2 linked regions of the Planctellipticum variicoloris genome follow. The protein of the gene in region 1 interacts with the protein of each later gene in a pairwise test. Links are inferred from orthologs where the notes say so. Each region holds a gene or a part of one and is shown on either strand. Other genes may lie near its edges.

What was found.
Region 2: the proteins of SH412_RS01195 (region 1) and SH412_RS24135 interact in binary tests that used the Escherichia coli proteins (3 or more experiments, as listed by UniProt). The link is inferred for Planctellipticum variicoloris from one-to-one orthologs.

The regions. Positions count from the first base shown.
Region 1 is NZ_CP130886.1:300,883-304,233, reverse strand. What follows is about bases 380-3,063. They hold SH412_RS01195 (PTS sugar transporter subunit IIA), read left to right. Parts: upstream 380-1,328; coding sequence 1,329-1,799; downstream 1,800-3,063. Other genes in these bases: ptsP (phosphoenolpyruvate--protein phosphotransferase), read left to right, coding at 2,315-3,063; SH412_RS01190 (HPr family phosphocarrier protein), read left to right, coding at 1,887-2,192; hpf (ribosome hibernation-promoting factor, HPF/YfiA family), read left to right, coding at 803-1,138. Outside these bases: more of ptsP, read left to right, coding at 3,064-3,351. UniProt on the Escherichia coli protein: Seems to have a role in regulating nitrogen assimilation.
Region 2 is NZ_CP130886.1:6,178,875-6,182,725, forward strand. What follows is about bases 141-3,324. They hold SH412_RS24135 (sensor histidine kinase), read left to right. Parts: upstream 141-445; coding sequence 446-3,124; downstream 3,125-3,324. Other genes in these bases: kdpC (potassium-transporting ATPase subunit KdpC), read left to right, coding at 141-440; SH412_RS24140 (response regulator), read left to right, coding at 3,152-3,324. Also shown: more of kdpC, read left to right, coding at 1-140; more of SH412_RS24140, read left to right, coding at 3,325-3,850. UniProt on the Escherichia coli protein: Member of the two-component regulatory system KdpD/KdpE involved in the regulation of the kdp operon. KdpD may function as a membrane-associated protein kinase that phosphorylates KdpE in response to environmental signals.

The DNA.
Region 1 (3,351 bases):
CGAGGCTGGTATGACTCTCGGCATGCGGGACTGCCCGCTGAGAGAGGAGCGTTTCGATCATGGGTAAACGACTGGCGGCGTGCACAGGCGTCCTGATTCTCTCCGTAACTGGTTGCGCAGTTTCGGGTAAGAGTTTTTCCATGGACAGTGTGTCGCGAACGCCCTTCTTCGGTCTGTCCCTGCAACCCAAAGGACCGGAGAAGTCGGACTCGATCCACAGGTCGATCAGTCGCGACGCAGAGACGCCGGTTCCGACCGAGAACGCAGACCGGAAGTCGCGAACGGCCTCCGGCTGGAAGGGCTGGTGGCCTGGAACAGCACCGGACAAGTCGGAGTCGGAGCTGCCAATGCAGACGATTCCGCTGCCCCGGACCGATATCGGCCCTGTTTCGGAAAGCACTTCCGGCCTGGTTACCGAAGGCGGCGCCGACTCTTCGGGCTCGCCATTCTAACCGCGTGCTTCGCTCATGACGCTGCCCCCGAACCGCAGGACCATTGCCTGCCGGATTCAATGATTGCGGCATGGATTCATTCCCGATCCAGACCGGCGTGGCAGCGTTTCTTGCCGGGAATTCCTGTCGGTGACGACAGGCGGCAGGTGTCTGATGCCGCCGAAAGCTGCTAAACTGCCGCCGTTGCATCATGGATTCGCCGCCGGCCGTCTCGGGGACTGACCGTGCGAGGCAACTCCCTGTCGGGATTCGCCTTGCATTGACCTCCGGGACCGGTGCCGTAGAATCGTGCTGTTTGATAATGGCCCCTCCGGCAGCAGCCGGGGCTCAAACTCCAGGAGTTTTTCGCAGTGCAGGTGGCAATTACCTCGCGGCATGGCACACTCAGCCCCAGCGCGCACGATTACATTTCAGGCAAAGCTGAAAAAATTCTGACGTTTCACGACCGGATCACCGCGATTGGGATTACTGTCGATTTCACCGGCGGTCGATCCAAAGTGGAACTGCTCGTTGATGCGGAGCACAAGCACAATTTTGTGGCGTCTGAGCAGGCGGACGATGCTGTCGCCGCCTTCGACCTGGCACTGCATAAGATGGAACAGCAGATCCGGAAGTACAAAGAGCGGATCCAGGATCACAAACACACTCCGCCTGTAAGCGAAATCACGCGCGACCCCAATAGCTGAAGTTGAACGATTTGTACGAATGGCTGCTGGTTGATCGGGATTATTGCCGGCGGCACTCGGCTTGCAGATATGATGCGGAATCGGCAGTCCGGCATGCCGGCGGCTGGTCCCGAGGGAATTCTCGCACACTCACGAGCGACGTGCTGAGGTCACCATTCCGGGCCTGGCGTCGAATCAGAGGGACGAAAAGATGAAGCTGACGGATTTTGTCGTCAAGGACGCCGTTGTTGCAGACCTTCAGGCGACCACGAAAGAAGCGGCGATTCGAGCGATGGTCGGCAAGCTTCGCGAAGCCGGCGCCATTGGTGCCGACGACGAAGACGGCATTGTTGCTGCCATTCTGAAGCGAGAAGAACTGGGATCCACCGGCATCGGCAACGGCGTCGCCGTGCCTCATACCAAGCACCCCTCCGTCGACAAGCTGGTGGCCACGGTCGCGCTGGCCCATGACGGGGTCGATTTTTCGAGTCTCGACGGCGAGCCGGTCTACATTCTGTTCCTGCTGGTCTCTCCGCCCGATCGGCCAGGCGACCATTTGCGGGGGCTGGAAAACATTTCGCGACACTTGCGGAATCAGAACTTCTGCAAGTTCCTGAAGCAGTCGAAGCAGCAGGCGGCGGTTTGGGATCTGCTTCTGGAGGCGGACAATAACGAGATTTAATCCCGAGCCTGTCGGGCCGGAAGGTGTCCTGTCGGTCGGGAGACTTTCGCCCGAAACAGGTTCAGTTCGTAGCGGTGGCGTCAAATCATGGTGGATGCAGCCATTATTCGCAGGGTGGTGACGGTCAATACCGAGCACGGCCTGCACATTCGCCCGTGTTCCCTGATCGCCAAGGCGGCTCAGCGATACTCCAGTCAAGTCTGGGTTCAGAAAGATCAGACACGCGTCGACGCTCGACGCGTGCTGGAGTTGCTGACTCTGGCCGCTGGTCCCGGAGCCGAACTGGAGCTGCAGGCGGCAGGGAGCGATGCTGAAGCCGTGATCGACGAGCTGAGCCGGTTGTTTGAAACCAATTTCATCGATGCCGAGCCCTCGCCGGTCCCTTCGGCCTGATCCAGGGGGAACGCCTCGGCCGGGAACGCTTGAATCTGTTTCTCCCGTCCTGTCAGGGGGTTTCCCCGTTCACGTGGCCGATTCGCAATCCCACCGATTGCGGCTGAAGCGGAAGTGGCGACATGCTTGTGAAGCGCGGGATTGCCGTTTCTCCAGGCGTGGCCATCGGCCCGGCCATGGTGTTCGGCACGGAGAACTTCCGGATCCCGCGCCGGGTTGTCTCTCGAGATGCCGTCGAACTGGAGCTGCAGCGGTTCGAGACGGCCCTGGCGGCGGTTTGTCACGAGATCGAACTGAACGAGAAACTGGCAGCCGATCGTCTCGGGGCTCAGTACGCCGCAATTTTCGGCGCACATCTGATGATGCTGCGTGACGGCGAATTGATCGCTCAGATCGAAGCCCTGATCCGGCAGAAGAGTTTCTCGCCCGAGTTTGCCGTCAGTCGGATTTTGCGGCAGTACGCTCATCGATTCCAGAATCTGGGCGGACAGTATCTGGCAGAACGGGCTGCGGATATCTACGACCTGGAGAAGCGAATTCTCCGGCACCTGCTGGGAGAGGCCCGCGAAGAGCTGCAGCACCTGATGGCTCCGGTTGTCATCCTCGCCCACAACCTGACGCCAAGCGAAACGGCAAATCTCGACCGGAAATTCGTGCTGGGATTTGCGACCGAAGTCGGCGGACATACCAGCCACACGGCGATCCTGGCCGGCGCTCTGGAGATTCCGGCAGTCGTCGGCGTGGGTTCGTTTCTGAACGATGTTTCCGGCGCCGAGACGATCATTATCGACGGCACGTCGGGCGAAGTGATTCTCGATCCCGACGAAGACACGCTGATGCGGTATCGCGCCTCTGAGGCCCGATATCGCAGCTTCACAAAACGGCTGGAAACGCTGCGGCATCTGCCCGCGGAGACGCGGGACGACGTTTCGATCGAGCTGCTGGGGAACATCGAGTTTCCCGCGGAAGCCGAGCACGCCAGGCAGCGGGGCGCGGAGGGGATTGGTCTGTATCGGACCGAGTTCCTCTATCTCGAGTCCAATCGCGAGCCGACTGAGGAGGATCATTACCAGGCCTATTGCGAGGTCCTGCGAGCCTTCCCGAAGGAACCGGTCATCATCCGGACTCTCGATCTGGGGGCGGACAAGATGCCGGGGAG
Region 2 (3,851 bases), 5.9 Mb from region 1 along the record:
TCGGCTCCGACCTGCTGGGCCAGCCCTTCAACGCGCCGGGCGACTTCTGGGGACGTCCGTCGGCGACCGGTCCGGTCGCGTACAATGGCCTGGGAGGGAGCGGCTCCAACCAGGCCCCGACGAATCCGGCCCTGGAGACCGCGGTTAAGGAACGGATCGACCGCCTGAAGTCCGCCGACCCAGACAACGCGGCGGTCATCCCGGCAGACCTGGTCATGGCCTCTGCCAGCGGCCTCGATCCGCACATCAGCCCGGCGGCCGCGGAATACCAGGTCCAACGCGTGGCACGCGCCCGCGGACTGGAGGTCGACGAAGTGCGTCGACTCGTGGCAGCGCACACTGAGGCGCCGACTCTCGGATTCCTGGGCATGCCCAGGGTCCACGTCCTCCGGCTGAATCTCGCGTTGCGTGAACTGCAGCCGGCTCACGAAGTACGATAGGCGCCATGACCGACGATCGTCCCGATCCCGATGCCCTTCTCGCCCGCGTCCAGGCGGACGAGGTCCGCCAGTCCCGCGGCAAGCTGAAGATCTTCTTCGGCATGGCGCCGGGCGTCGGCAAGACGTACGCCATGCTGGAGGCGGCCCGCAAGCTCGCTAAAGAAGGCGTCGACGTCGTCATCGGTTACGTCGAGCCCCACGCCCGGCCGGAAACGTACGCGCTGGTGCTGGGGCTCGATCAGTTGCCTCCGCGCTCCGTGACTTATCGCGGGAAAACGATTCAAGAGTTCGACCTCGAAGCGGCCCTCGCCCGGCATCCGCAGATTCTCCTCGTCGACGAGCTCGCCCATTCCAACGCCGAGGGGTCGACGCACGCCAAACGCTGGCAGGATATCGACGATCTTCTGGCGGCGGGGATCGACGTCTACACGACGCTCAACGTCCAGCACATCGAGAGCCTGAACGATGTCGTCGCGCAGGTCACCATGATTCCGGTCCGCGAAACGGTCCCGGACAAGGTGTTCGAACAGGCCGACGAAGTGGAGCTCGTCGACCTCCCCCCCGACGATCTCATCGAGCGACTGAAGGAAGGGAAGGTCTACGTTCCCGCCCAGGCGCTGCGGGCGATCGAGAACTTCTTCCGCAAGGGAAATCTCATCGCCCTGCGGGAGCTCTCGCTCCGCAAGACTGCCGATCGCGTCAATGCCCAGGCGCTCGATTACCGCCAGGAGCACGATGTCTCCCGCATCTGGCCCACCTCCGAACGGCTGCTGGTCTGCGTCGGACCGAGCCCGATGTCCGCCCGGCTGGTCCGGGCCGCCCGGCGGATGTCGACCACGTTGCGGGCGCCGCTGACGGCGCTCTATGTGGAACTCGATCAGGCACGCGTCCTCAACCCCGCGGACCAGCAGCGACTGGAGCAGAACCTGCGGCTGGCCGAGGATCTCGGCGCCACCGTCGCCCAGACGACCGGGACGGAGTTCGCGGGCGCCGTGCTCGATTTCGCCCGGACTCATAACACGACGAAAATCATCGTGGGGAAGCCGCTGCACGGCCGCTGGCGCGACTGGTGGCGTGGAGCCTTCGTCTACGACCTCATCCGCCGCTGCGGAGACATTGACGTCTATGTCATCAGCGGAGACGCGGAAGCGGCTTCGTCCGCGACCACGGCCCGCCGCGCCCCGGCCCCGATTCCGTGGGCTTCTTATCTGTGCGCTGCGGGACTGGTCGGTCTCAGCACTCTGCTCTGCGCCGGGATCGCGCCCCTGTTCCATCCCACCAACCTGGTGATGGTCTACCTGGCGACGGTCGTGGGGGTCGCACTGAGATTCGGCCGCGGCCCCTCCATCCTCGCGACCGTCCTCGGCGTCGCCGCGTTCGACCTGTTCTTCGTTGCCCCCTTCGGCACCTTTGCCGTTTCTGACTCGCAGTACGTGCTGACCTTTGGCGTCATGCTCGTCACCGGACTGGTGATCAGCGAGCTGACCGCCCGCGTGCAGTCGCATTCCGTGGCGGCACGCGAACGCGAAGCCCGCACGGCGGCGTTGCTGTCCCTCAGCAAGGAGCTGACCAGCCTCGCCACGCGCGACGCAGTCGCCACGACCGCCCGCCAGACCATCGCCGAAGCCTTGGACGCCGACGTCTGGATCCTCGCCCCACCCGTCGAGGGACACTACGTCGTCCTCGGGGCCGGCGACCCCCCGACTCAGCGCGACGACGGCGTGATTCGATGGGTCTTCCAGCATCGCCGCAGTGCGGGCGCCGGAACCGACACGTTGCCGGGGACGCCGACCACCTGGCTGCCGCTGCTGGTCACAGAAGGAATTGTCGGCGCGCTGGGAATTCGCCCGAAACAGCCCGACGCCCAGCTCACCTCCCGCCAGTTCGATCTCCTGCAGGCCATTGCCGGCCAGCTCGCCGGCGCGCTCGAACGCTGCGCCCTCGCCCGCGAAGCCGAGTCCGTCCGCCTGCAGGTCGAAACCGAACGGCTCCGGAACGCGCTCCTGTCCGCCGTCTCCCACGACCTCCGCACCCCCCTGGCCACCATCACCGGCGCCGCCAGCCTCCTCGTGGAAGGCAAAGAACGTCTCGCCGCCAGTCACCAGAAAGAACTGGCGGAGTCCATCCTCGACGAAGCCGACCGGCTGAACCGGCTCGTCGCCAACCTGCTCGACATGACCCGGCTCGAAGCCGGCGCCATCCCGCTGCAGCGCGAGCTGCAGCCCATCGACGAAGTCGTCGGCGTCGTCCTCGCCCGCTTCGACCGTTACCTCCGCGAACATCCGGTCGTCGCCGACTTGCCAGACGATCTGCCCCCCGTCGCCATCGACGGCCTGCTGATCCAGGAAGTGCTGGCCAACCTGCTCGATAACGCCCTCAAATTCTCCCCGCCAGGATCCCCCATCGAGATCCGCTCGCACCGGGAAGGTTCCAGCCTGGTCGTCGAGGTCGCCGACCACGGCCCCGGCATCCCGCCAAACGAACTGGAGCGGATCTTCGAGAAGTTCCACCGGGTCGAAGGCCAGTCCCGCGGCGGGACCGGCATCGGCCTGGCCATTTGCCGCGGGATTGTCGAGCTCCACGGTGGTACGATTGCCGCGGCGAACCGATCGACCGGCGGGGCGGTCTTTCGATTCACCCTCCCCCTGACCGCCACCGGGCTCGATTCGCATCCGGTCGATTGATGCTCCGCACCGGTCGGGAACCGCCGCATGGACCACGACGCACCGCAGATCCTGATCATCGAGGATGAGCCCCCGATCCGCAGGTTCGTGCGGATGTCCCTCGAATCGCACGGATTGGCCGTTCGCGAAACGGACACCGGCGAACGCGGCATCGGGCAGGCTGCGGACGCTCCGCCGGACGTGGTCATCCTCGATCTCGGCCTCCCCGACCGGGACGGGCTCGACGTCATCCGGGCGCTGCGCGAGTGGTCGCAGGTCCCGATTATCGTCCTGTCGGCCCGCGGGCGCGAGTCGGACAAGATCTCCGCGCTCGACGCCGGGGCCGACGACTACCTGACCAAGCCGTTCGGGGTCGGGGAGCTGCTGGCCCGCGTCCGCGTGGCGCTCCGCCACTCGGCCGCCACAACCTCTCCCAACGGCGAAGCGGTCTTCGAAGTCGGCGGACTCCGGGTCGACCTGGGCCGCCGGACCGTGCACGTCGACGGCGTGGAACAGCATCTGACCCCCACGGAGTACCGCCTGCTGACGACGCTGATCCGGCACGCGGGGAAAGTGGTCACGCATCGCCAGTTACTGAAGGAGGTCTGGGGGCCGGACAGCGTGTTTGAGAACCAGTACCTGCGGGTCTACATGGGCCAGCTCCGGCGGAAGATTGAGTCCGATCCAGCCCGCCCGCGGTACCTGAAGACGGAGGCGGGCGTCGGATACCGGCTGGTCGACGAGTAGC